3 regions of the Pseudomonas sp. FW215-R2 genome follow, and region 2 is predicted to be linked to each of the others. Evidence: riboswitches for the same ligand, from Rfam matches in the RefSeq annotation. Region 2 holds a riboswitch; each other region holds the start of a gene.

The links. A riboswitch is a leader RNA that binds a small molecule or an ion and turns the genes downstream of it on or off. The one in region 2 is predicted to bind cobalamin.
Region 1: linked by a shared signal. The riboswitch ahead of cobW (cobalamin biosynthesis protein CobW) and the one ahead of cobO (cob(I)yrinic acid a,c-diamide adenosyltransferase) in region 2 are both predicted to bind cobalamin.
Region 3: linked by a shared signal. The riboswitch ahead of AC3WRD_RS17900 (TonB-dependent receptor plug domain-containing protein) and the one ahead of cobO (cob(I)yrinic acid a,c-diamide adenosyltransferase) in region 2 are both predicted to bind cobalamin.

The regions. Positions count from the first base shown of each region.
Region 1 covers NZ_JBYTBO010000018.1:22,664-25,937, forward strand. Annotated here, with positions in the region: gene cobN (cobaltochelatase subunit CobN) at 1-994, opposite strand, end outside; gene cobW (cobalamin biosynthesis protein CobW) at 998-2,071, opposite strand; cobalamin riboswitch at 2,171-2,380, opposite strand.
Region 2 covers NZ_JBYTBO010000005.1:318,307-321,580, forward strand. Annotated here, with positions in the region: gene AC3WRD_RS09960 (PQQ-dependent sugar dehydrogenase) at 1-711, opposite strand, end outside; gene AC3WRD_RS09965 (hypothetical protein) at 778-1,362, opposite strand; cobalamin riboswitch at 1,529-1,754, shown strand; gene cobO (cob(I)yrinic acid a,c-diamide adenosyltransferase) at 1,836-2,447, shown strand; gene AC3WRD_RS09975 (cobyrinic acid a,c-diamide synthase CobB) at 2,444-3,274, shown strand, end outside.
Region 3 covers NZ_JBYTBO010000012.1:94,946-98,219, forward strand. Annotated here, with positions in the region: gene AC3WRD_RS17900 (TonB-dependent receptor plug domain-containing protein) at 1-1,856, opposite strand, end outside; cobalamin riboswitch at 1,949-2,154, opposite strand; gene AC3WRD_RS17905 (hypothetical protein) at 2,263-3,174, opposite strand; gene AC3WRD_RS17910 (LysR family transcriptional regulator) at 3,221-3,274, opposite strand, start outside.

The sequences.
Region 1 (3,274 bases), on a different contig from region 2:
AGCTGATCGGTCGGCTGATGATCCGGCCGTCCAGCTCCGGCAAGGCGATGTGCATCGCCAGATCCCGAGGGCCGAGGCCCTGCTCGCTGTCACGCCAACCTGGCTCGTTGTCTTGGGCGCAGATCGCCTGGATCACCGGAATGTTGCGACGGAACGGCCGCAGATGTGGCGCTTCCGGGCTGGACTGGGCGAAACCGGTGGTGTTCAAAATCACCCCAGCCTCGACCTCATCCAGCCAGTCCTCGACCACCGACAGGCAACCGGGCTCTTTCAAACTGGCAACGGCGATCGGCAGCGGATTGAGTCCGGCAGCCTGCAACCGTTGGCAGAACACGTCGATAAACGCCGTGTTGGCCGCTTGCAAATGCGAGCGATAAAACAACACCGCCGCGACCGGTTGACCGGGCAGCCAATCGGTTTGCCAGTCGCTCAGTGCGGCGGTGTTTTTGTTTGGGTGGTAAATCGCCGTGCGCGGCAGCGTTTGCGGCTCGCCCCACACGTAATCCCGCGCCAGCCAGCGATTGGCCAGACAGCGGAAGAAATCCAGCGCATTGCCCATGCCGCCCTGACGCAGGAACTGCCAGAGCCGATCACGATCCTCGGCGCCCACGGTGCTCAAGTCGCTGAGCTCCGGGTCGGGACGGTCATCGCCCGGCACCAGAATCACCTGCACGCCACGCTCGGACAACTCGACCAGCCGCTCGACGCCATAACGCCAATAAGCGATGCCGCCATGCAGCGAAATCAGAATGACCTTGGCGTGGCGCAGCACTTCGTCAACGTAGAGGTCGACCGACGCATGGTTCTGCACCTGCATCGGGTTGGCCAGCCGCACGCTCGGGTAATCTTCGGGCAGCTGCTGCGCGGCTTCGGCGAGCAGTGCGAGGCTGGAGTCGCCGCTGCACAGGATCACCAGCTCGGCGGGGGTTTGTCCAAGGTCGGCAATGTTGTCATCCGACACGAAACCGCCGGGCTGGGTCCTGAGCAGGTGCATGGCTTAAACGCTGAGCGCGGCGCGCAATTGCGCTTCGAGCTTGGCCGCGTCCAGTTCCTGGCCGATCAACACCAGACGCGTCACACGTGCCTCATCGGCGCCCCATTGACGGTCGAAATGCTTGTCGAAACGCGTGCCCACGCCCTGGATCAGCAGGCGCATCGGCTTGTTCGGGATCGCCGCGAAGCCTTTGACCCGCAGGATACCGTGCTGAACCACCAGTTGCGTCAGCGCATCGAGCAACAGGCTTTCGTCGGCTTGCGGCAGTTCGATGGAGATTGAATCGAAAGCATCGTGATCGTGGTCGTCATGATCGTCATCGCCTTCACCGTGGTGGTGATCGTGATGGCTGTGGCGGCTGTCGATGTGCTCTTCGGAACCGGCACCCAGACCAATCAGCACGTCCAGCGGCAGACGGCCGTTGCTGGCTTCGATGATTTTCACCGCTGGCGGCAGCTCTTCGGCGACTTCCAGGCGTACGCGCGCCAAATCTTCAGGGCTGGTCTGGTCGGCCTTGTTGAGGATTACCAGGTCGGCGCTGGCCAGTTGGTCGGCGAACAGTTCGTGCAGCGGCGATTCGTGATCCAGGTTCGGGTCGAGTTTGCGCTGGGCATCGACCTGATCCGGGAACGCGGCGAAGGTGCCGGCGGCCACGGCCGGGCTGTCGACCACGGTGATCACCGCGTCAACGGTGCAGGCGCTGCGGATTTCCGGCCACTGGAAGGCTTGCACCAGCGGTTTTGGCAGAGCCAGGCCCGAAGTTTCGATGAGGATGTGGTCGAGGTCACCGCGACGGGCCACCAGTTCGCGCATCACCGGGAAGAACTCTTCCTGAACCGTGCAGCACAGGCAGCCGTTGGCCAGTTCGTAGACGCGGCCGGTGGCTTCTTCTTCGGTGCAGCCGATGGTGCACTGCTTGAGGATTTCACCGTCGATGCCCAGCTCGCCAAACTCGTTGACGATCACCGCGATACGGCGGCCCTGAGCGTTGTCGAGCATGTGCCGCAGCAAGGTGGTTTTGCCCGAGCCGAGGAAGCCGGTGACGATGGTGACGGGGAGTTTGGCCAGTGTTTTCATCGGATGCCCTTTGGCAAGGTGGCGGGCATACGGGACGAGACCGGCAACACGGGTGCGTGCCTGGAGAGTTCGCCACCGGATCACCCCGCCCGGTTGAAAGTGAGAATCTGTGACGAGGCAGGTCTCCTGGCTGACGGTGTTCGGGCCTTGGCCCGGTATTCGCTGCGCCTTCCCGCTGGCTCTGGATTGAGCTGGCAGTGGCGTGGCAGCGAACAGCACCGTTCACAGTTGCGGGGGCAGCCGCGGCTTGGACCGCGTTCCCTTCTTAGCTTCGGCGTGGGCCGAAGAACCTCGAAAGCGCAAGGCTACGCATGGGTTCGTGATGGGTCAATGGGCGTTGTTTTTTGGTTTTGGGATTTGTGAGCATATCCGTTGCTGCGGTAACGGCTTCCTAGGGTTCCGCCCTTACGGCGGGTCACTTTTTCCAAACGCCGAAAAAGTAACCAAAAAGGCTGGACCCCAGCGTACGGCACTTCGCTGAGGCTCAGTGTTCCCTCGCTACGGTGTCCATCAGGGGGCATCGCCTACGGTTTGCTTCGCTGCACCTCCTCTCGATGTATGCGGCTTCGCCGCACGGCGCTGCGCGCCTACCCCCTGATGAACACCTCCGCTCGGCCTGCCGAAGGGGCAAAAAATCAAAAGCCACATCAAGAGCCACATCTAGAGCCCCTCACCCTAGCCCTCTCCCAGAGGGAGAGGGGACTGACCGAGTTGTTTGGCAGAGCTACGCCGACGTGCAATACCGCGTTGAACTCAGGCTTTGAAAAGCACACCAATCGGCTCCCTCTCCTCGGGGAGAGGGCTGGGGTGAGGGGTAAACCCACCACAAAACCAAAGCCGAACACCCGCCCCTCACTACTCAACACGATGAGCGTTAGCTCGAGTACCGCTTTTGATCGCAGGGCCCGTCGGCAGGCTGAGTGGAGGGATTGATTCGGGGTGGGAGCGCAGCGACCGTTTGGCGAAGCCAAACACATCGAGAGGAGGTGCAGCGAAGCAAACCGTAGGCGATGCCCCCGGATCAATCCCGGAGCGAAGGAACCCCGAGCCTCAGCGAGGGGCCGTACGTCAGGGTAGAGACCTTTTGGTTACTTTTGGGGCGTTTGCCAAAAGTGACCCGCCGTAAGGGCGGAACCCTAAGCGGCCGTAACCGCAGCAACGGATATGTCTCCAATCCCAATTGACTCAAATCCCCAGCCCATG
Region 2 (3,274 bases):
GCCTTCTTCCTGATCCAGGCCGTTTTCGCCGACGTTACTGTTCGAGCCGACTGTGACGTACAGCTTGCTGCCGTCCTTACTGGCGATGACGTTCTTGGTCCAGTGATGGTTGAGCGGGCCGCCCGGCAGATCCACGACCTTGATCGGCTGGTTCTTGATCTCGGTTACGCCGGGTTCGTAGTGAAAGCGCAGCAAGCGGTCGGTGTCGGCGACGTACAGATCGTTGCCGACCAGGGTCATACCGAACGGAGAATTCAGATTTTGTAGAAATACCGTGCGGGTTTCGGCCACGCCATCGTGATCAGCGTCGCGCAACAGGGTGATGCGATTCGGGCTGGGAACCCCGGCGCCAGCGCGGCCCATGATTTTCTTCGTCACCCAGCCACGTATCCCGTTGCCATCGTCCGGTTTCGGCGGAGCATTGGTTTCCGCCACCAGCACATCGCCATTGGGCAGCACGTAGAGCCAGCGCGGGTGATCGAGGTTTTCGGCGAATGCAGCCACTTGGGTGCCTGCGGCTGGCGTTGGTTTCGCACCCGCCGGCCAGCCGATCGCCGGGGCGATGTTCACCGTCGGGATCAGGGTCTTGTTCGGTTCGGGCAGTTTGGGGGACGGGCCGGTGCCGTCCGAGACTTGCAGGCTGGAGGATTCACCACAGGCGGTGAGCCCTCCGGCGAGTGCGATGACGAAAACGAGGTGGGGCTTGCGCATTACTGATCTTCCCTATGAATGCATTCCTAATCATAGAGAAGTACACAAGCCCGATGGTTCAACCGCTCAGCCGCGCGCCTCCTTGAACAGCACGGCAATGCCGGGGTGATAGTTGCCAGCCTCGCTGCGCAATTTGCGATAGGCATAGGGGAAATACCAGGCGACGGCGCAGGTGTGTTCCTTTTGCAGGTCGTCGACCATGTCCTGCAGTTCCTCGGGGCTGGCGCTGTGCTGGGCTTTCTGTGGGGCGACGAACAGGCAGCCGAGCTTGAGATCGCTGGCGTAGCTGATGCGCTTGGCGTCGCTGGTGATATCGGTCAGGGCCTGGGTCAGATTCAGGCTGTTGACGCGTGGCCAGCGTTGCGTCGCCTGGATGTAGGCGCGATCTTCGGCGCCGGCCAGGAACAGGTCGGCGCGGGCATTGCGCTCGCCTTCCTCGTTCTGCTTGCGGGTGGCGGTGTCGCGCAGGGTGACGAGTTCGGCCATCCACGCGGCGGCGGACAACAGGCCGAGGTTGGCCTTTTCGTCATGCCAGTACGGCGTGTCGTTGTCGCCGCGCACGGCGTTGTAGCGGTCGATACAGTCAAACCAGCGTTCCAGCACCGGGCGCAGGAATTCCAGCCGCGGATTGCTGATGATCATGCCTTGCATGGTGCTCTCCCTTGTTATTGTGATGTGCTCTCTGCATTCAAAAAGCATGGCTCTTTGATATCACTGCTGACAGTGTGGCACAAGATTGGCGTCAGATAATTGATCGACGGCAGTTATTCGCTTTCAGGGGGCCTCTTCATTTGACGCTCCACCCCCAACCCTCTAACCTTCGCGGCTTGTTTCAGGTGCTCTGTGACCGCTGTCGACAGAGTGAAACAGGGAAGCCGGTGAGGATTGTCTTCAAGCGAAGAACCATCACGATCCCGGCGCTGCCCCCGCAACGGTAAATGAGTAAAAGCTGCGTCCGATGCCACTGCTGCAAAGCGGGAAGGCGCGCAGCCAGGCCAAGGCCGCTCATGAGCCCGGAGACCGGCCTGATCCATCCAGCGGCATCACGGTGGGCGATGCCAGGCTTGTTGCCGTCTATTCTTGTGCCTGCCCGCCGTTATCCAGCCTCAACGGAGAGCTCCCCCATGACTGATTCCCCCGAACGCGACGAGCGCCACCTGGCGCGCATGCAGCGCAAAAAAGCCGTGATCGACGAGCGCATCGCCAATTCGCCAGACGAATGCGGCCTGGTGCTGGTGCTGACCGGCAATGGCAAAGGCAAAAGCAGCTCGGCGTTCGGCATGCTCGCCCGCGCCATGGGCCACGGCATGCAGTGCGGCGTGGTGCAGTTCATCAAGGGCCGCAACAGCACCGGGGAGGAGCTGTTCTTCCGCCGCTTCCCCGAGCAGGTACGCTTTCATGTGATGGGCGAAGGTTTCACCTGGGAAACCCAGGATCGCCAGCGCGACATCGCCGCTGCCGAAGCTGCATGGGAAGTGTCCCGCGAACTGCTGCGTGATCCGTCGATCGGTCTGGTGGTGCTCGATGAGCTGAACATCGCTCTCAAGCACGGTTACCTCGATCTGGATCAGGTGCTCAGCGATCTGCAGGCCCGTCCGCCGATGCAGCATGTGATCGTCACCGGCCGCGCTGCCAAGCCGGAAATGATCGAGATGGGCGACACCGTCACCGAAATGGGCATGATCAAACACGCCTTCCAGGCCGGTATCAAAGCGCAGAAAGGCGTCGAACTTTGAATCAACCACGTCACTGCCCGGCGGTATTGATCGCCGCGCCGGCCTCCGGCCAGGGCAAGACCACCGTCACCGCCGCGCTGGCCCGTCTGCACCGCAATCAGGGGCGCAAGGTTCGCGTATTCAAATGCGGCCCGGACTTTCTCGACCCGATGATCCTCGAGCGCGCCAGCGGTGCGCCGGTCTATCAACTGGACATGTGGATGGTCGGCGAGCAGGAAAGTCGACGTCTGTTGTGGGAAGCCGCCGCTGAAGCCGATCTGATCCTGATCGAAGGCGTGATGGGCTTGTTCGACGGCACACCGTCGAGCGCCGACCTGGCGCGGCATTTCGGCGTGCCGGTGCTCGGCGTGATTGATGGCACGGCCATGGCTCAGACGTTCGGCGCGCTGGCTCTGGGTCTGGCGCGCTATCAGCCGGACTTGCCGTTCGCCGGCGTGCTGGCCAACCGCGTCGGCACCGTGCGCCATGCGCAGTTGCTCGAAGGCAGCCTTACTGAAGGTTTGCGCTGGTACGGCGCGTTGTCCCGGGAAACCGGGATCGAACTGCCAAGTCGCCATCTCGGTCTGGTGCAGGCCAGCGAACTCAATGACCTCGATGTGCGCCTCGACGCCGCCGCCGAAGCGCTGGCCAGCACTTGCGAGGTAGCGCTGCCACCGGCTGTCGAATTCGCCGCACCGGAAAGCGTGAAGACCGAAAGGCTGCTCGACGGCGTGCGGATTGCCGTCGCCCGTGACGAGGCGTTTGCCTTCACCTATGGCGCCAGTCTCGATCTGTTGCGGGCGATGGGCGCGGAGCTGAGTTTCTTCTCGCCGATCCGCGATACGCAA
Region 3 (3,274 bases), on a different contig from region 2:
TCGCGGTCGAACAGGTTTTCCACCAGCAGGCTCAATCGGTGCTGGTGAGCGCCGTCCAGGTAGCGATAAGCGTCGGCGTCCACCACGGAGTAATGGCCGTACTCGACCTGTTTCGAGCTGATGACATCGCGGATATAGCGGATCGCACCCCCGGCGCCCCACATCCGGTCAACCGACTCGTAACCGACGCGCGATCGGGCGAAGAAGCTCGGTACGTCGTTGATCGTCACTCCCGCTCGGGACTCGGTGAGGTTGCGGGTCATGTCCGCTTGCAGGCTCCATTGATCGTTGAGCGCCAGTTTCGCGTCCGCCTCGAAACCGCGCATCTGGATCTGTCCCTGGCCGTTGACCCACTGGATATCGTCGAGGGTGATCAAGTCGTCGATCTTGCGTTTGAACAGGGTGACGCTGGCGCTGAATTCGCGATCGAGCAGCAAGCCTTTGTAGTCGAGGCCGAGTTCGGCGTTGCGACTTTTCTCCGGTTTCAGGTTGCGGTTGCCCAACTCGTCGCCCGGTTCGTTGACGAACAACTGCTCGGCGTTCGGCAGTTTGTAGGCAGTGCCGTACTGGCCGCGCAGTGCCCAGTGTTCATTGAGGTCATACAGCGAAGTGAGCATGCCGACCGTGGCGCTGTCGCCGCCGCTCATGGCTTCGTGACGAATGCCGATGCTCGGGTGCCAGTCGGGCAGAGCGTCGATCTGCGGGCGCAACTGGGTGTACAGCGCGTGGGCTTCAGCCTTGTCATTGTCGATGATCAGCACATCGTCCTGGCCCTTGAACCACTGGTTGTCCATACCGAACACCAGCACATGGCCGCCGGGCAATTCGGCTTTGCCTTCGGCCTGCACGCCCCAGTCGGTGAAGCCCCAGTAGTCGTTGTGGTTGATGGTTCTGGTGCCGCCATTGGCGGTGTTGTTGATGCGCGTGTAGCGGGTGTCCCAGTCGTTGATGTGGCCTTTGACGAAGTAGCTCAGGCGCTCGTTGATGTTCTGTTCGAAGGTCGCCGTGGCGATCTGCTGGACGCGGTCGTTGGTGGTCTTGTGGTTGTCGACCGGCCGGGCGAAGTCGAGGTTGGCGTCGGCGTATTGGTAGAACAATTCCATCCGCGCATCGTCGCCAAAGGACTGAATCGCCTTGCCGCCGAAGGTGGTGACTTCGTAGGCGCGCTTCTTTTCGCTGTCGTTCTTGATGTCGCGATTGCGAAACGGCTGATAGCCGTCCGAGACGTTATGACTGACGTAGGCCAGCAAGCCCAGGTCGCCGAAACCGTTGGTGAAGATGTTCTCGACCCGCGCATCCTCGGTGGTGCCACCGAAGGTATCCACGCCCATGTTCACTTCGCCGGAGGTTTTGCGGCTCTGCGGGCTGCGAGTCACGATGTTGATCACGCCGGACACGGCCTGAGTGCCGAACAGCAGGCTCTGCCCACCCTTGAGCACTTCGATGCGTTCGATGGCGTTGGCCGGCAGGGTGTCCAGGTACAGGCCGCCATACAAGCGATTGTTCAGGCGCACGCCGTCGAGCAGGATCAGCGTGTCATCGTTGCGCCCGCCCAGCAGGGAATAGGTGCCGTAGTCGAACGGGCCATTTTTCGGCGCGACGTACAGGCCGGGAATGAACATCTGCATGACGCGGGTGACATCGGCGCTGGGGCCGGCACGTTCGATCTGCTCGCGGGTGACGATCTCGACCTTGCTGCCGAATTGCGCCATGTCGGCCACGGTCGTGGACTCCACGGACGGCGCGGAAACGATTTGCTGAGTGAGTTCGAGCGGCGCGTCGTCCGCCAGCAACAGGGGGCTGAACAGACAGCCAAGCAATAGGGATGGAGCCGGAGTGTTAAAAGGTCGAATCATTGTCTTCTCGAAAGGATCTTCGCAGAAGAGCATGCAGGAGAAGGCATCGCGCACACGCCGACACCGGCCCATGCCCGCCCACCGCAGGATTTTGCCAAACAGAATTTCAGGCCGGTCTCCGGGCTTGCGCGTATGGACGCTTTCACCTTCCCATGGCCGTCTGGCCACAGTGGTGTGTCGAAAGCATCACGCGCCTACCGTTGCGGGGGCAGCACCGGACTTGTTCGAAAAGAACGTACCGGTTTCCCGTTTCACCCCATGCACGGCGGCATGGGACACCTGAAACAGGGCGGCATCTGAACATTCGGATGACCGCTCGTCAACTTCGTTGAAGGATGTAAAGCTCCTGCGACGCAGGCGCGAGATTGCGGCGAACCCTGATAATTGAATCACTGAAGTTCTGGTTCTAGTGAACGTTCGAGAGCATAAACACCGAGATAATCCCCGCGCCGAGTACAAACATCATTATGAAGATAATGTTCAGTTTGAGCCGGTTTGAACTTTCGAGTTTATTGAGCCTGACGACCAGGTCGTCCACTTGGGCCGAAGTTGCCAGTCCCTTTACCGCATTGGCCAGCGCTTGCGGGGAGATGGAGTTGTCCGGTTTATTTTCCATAGGGTGGGTTTTTAATCGAATTTCACCCTTCACCTTGGCCAATCTGAGGGCAACCGCGACCACCAGAAGAGGTGTTGCCATTAATTGAAGGAGTTTCAGGTACCGTTCGTAGACGTAGGCAGCGTATTGCGTTTTGTGTAATGCCTGAGCCTGTTCCTCGTAATCGGCGTAGGCCCGTTTGAAGCGCTTCACTTGTTCAACGATCAGCGGATCGGAAAATCTTTCAGCCTCTGGAAAAACGCTGTCGTAATTCATGAAAACGTTTCTGTCTACTTTAGTGTCCACGCGGTTTACAGGACGAATTTTTTGAAACAGATCACAGGCGCTAGCGAGCTGCTGGGCTGATTCGCGCTCCAGTACGTCGTCTTTTTTCACTGAAATTGGCAAGCAGATTCTGGCATCGCTTAACTCGTCTGCTGCGATATTCAGGGACTGGGCAGAAAGCTGACCAAAGGTTTCTTCCACTCTCAGGTTTGAAAGCTTTGAGTCCAGGCCAACCTGGATAAATTGAAATATGAGGCCCATCGAGCCCGCGATGATCCAGGCGTAATCAACTCTTTTCCAACCAATGTCATTCAGCCGGCTTGGCAATAAACGGCTTTGCCAAACGAACAACCCGCAAAAACAAATAAACAGACCCAGAATTCCGAGAATGGCGTAAGCCGAATACTCGAACATTTCTTTGATCAAAGATAACTCCATGTCGTGCTCTTTTTTCAGTGAAATATCAATTGGTTTCGCGGGCGCTTCAGACAGCCGTCACGTGCGCCTTGCCTTGTTGTACAAACCGCTCGATCAACCA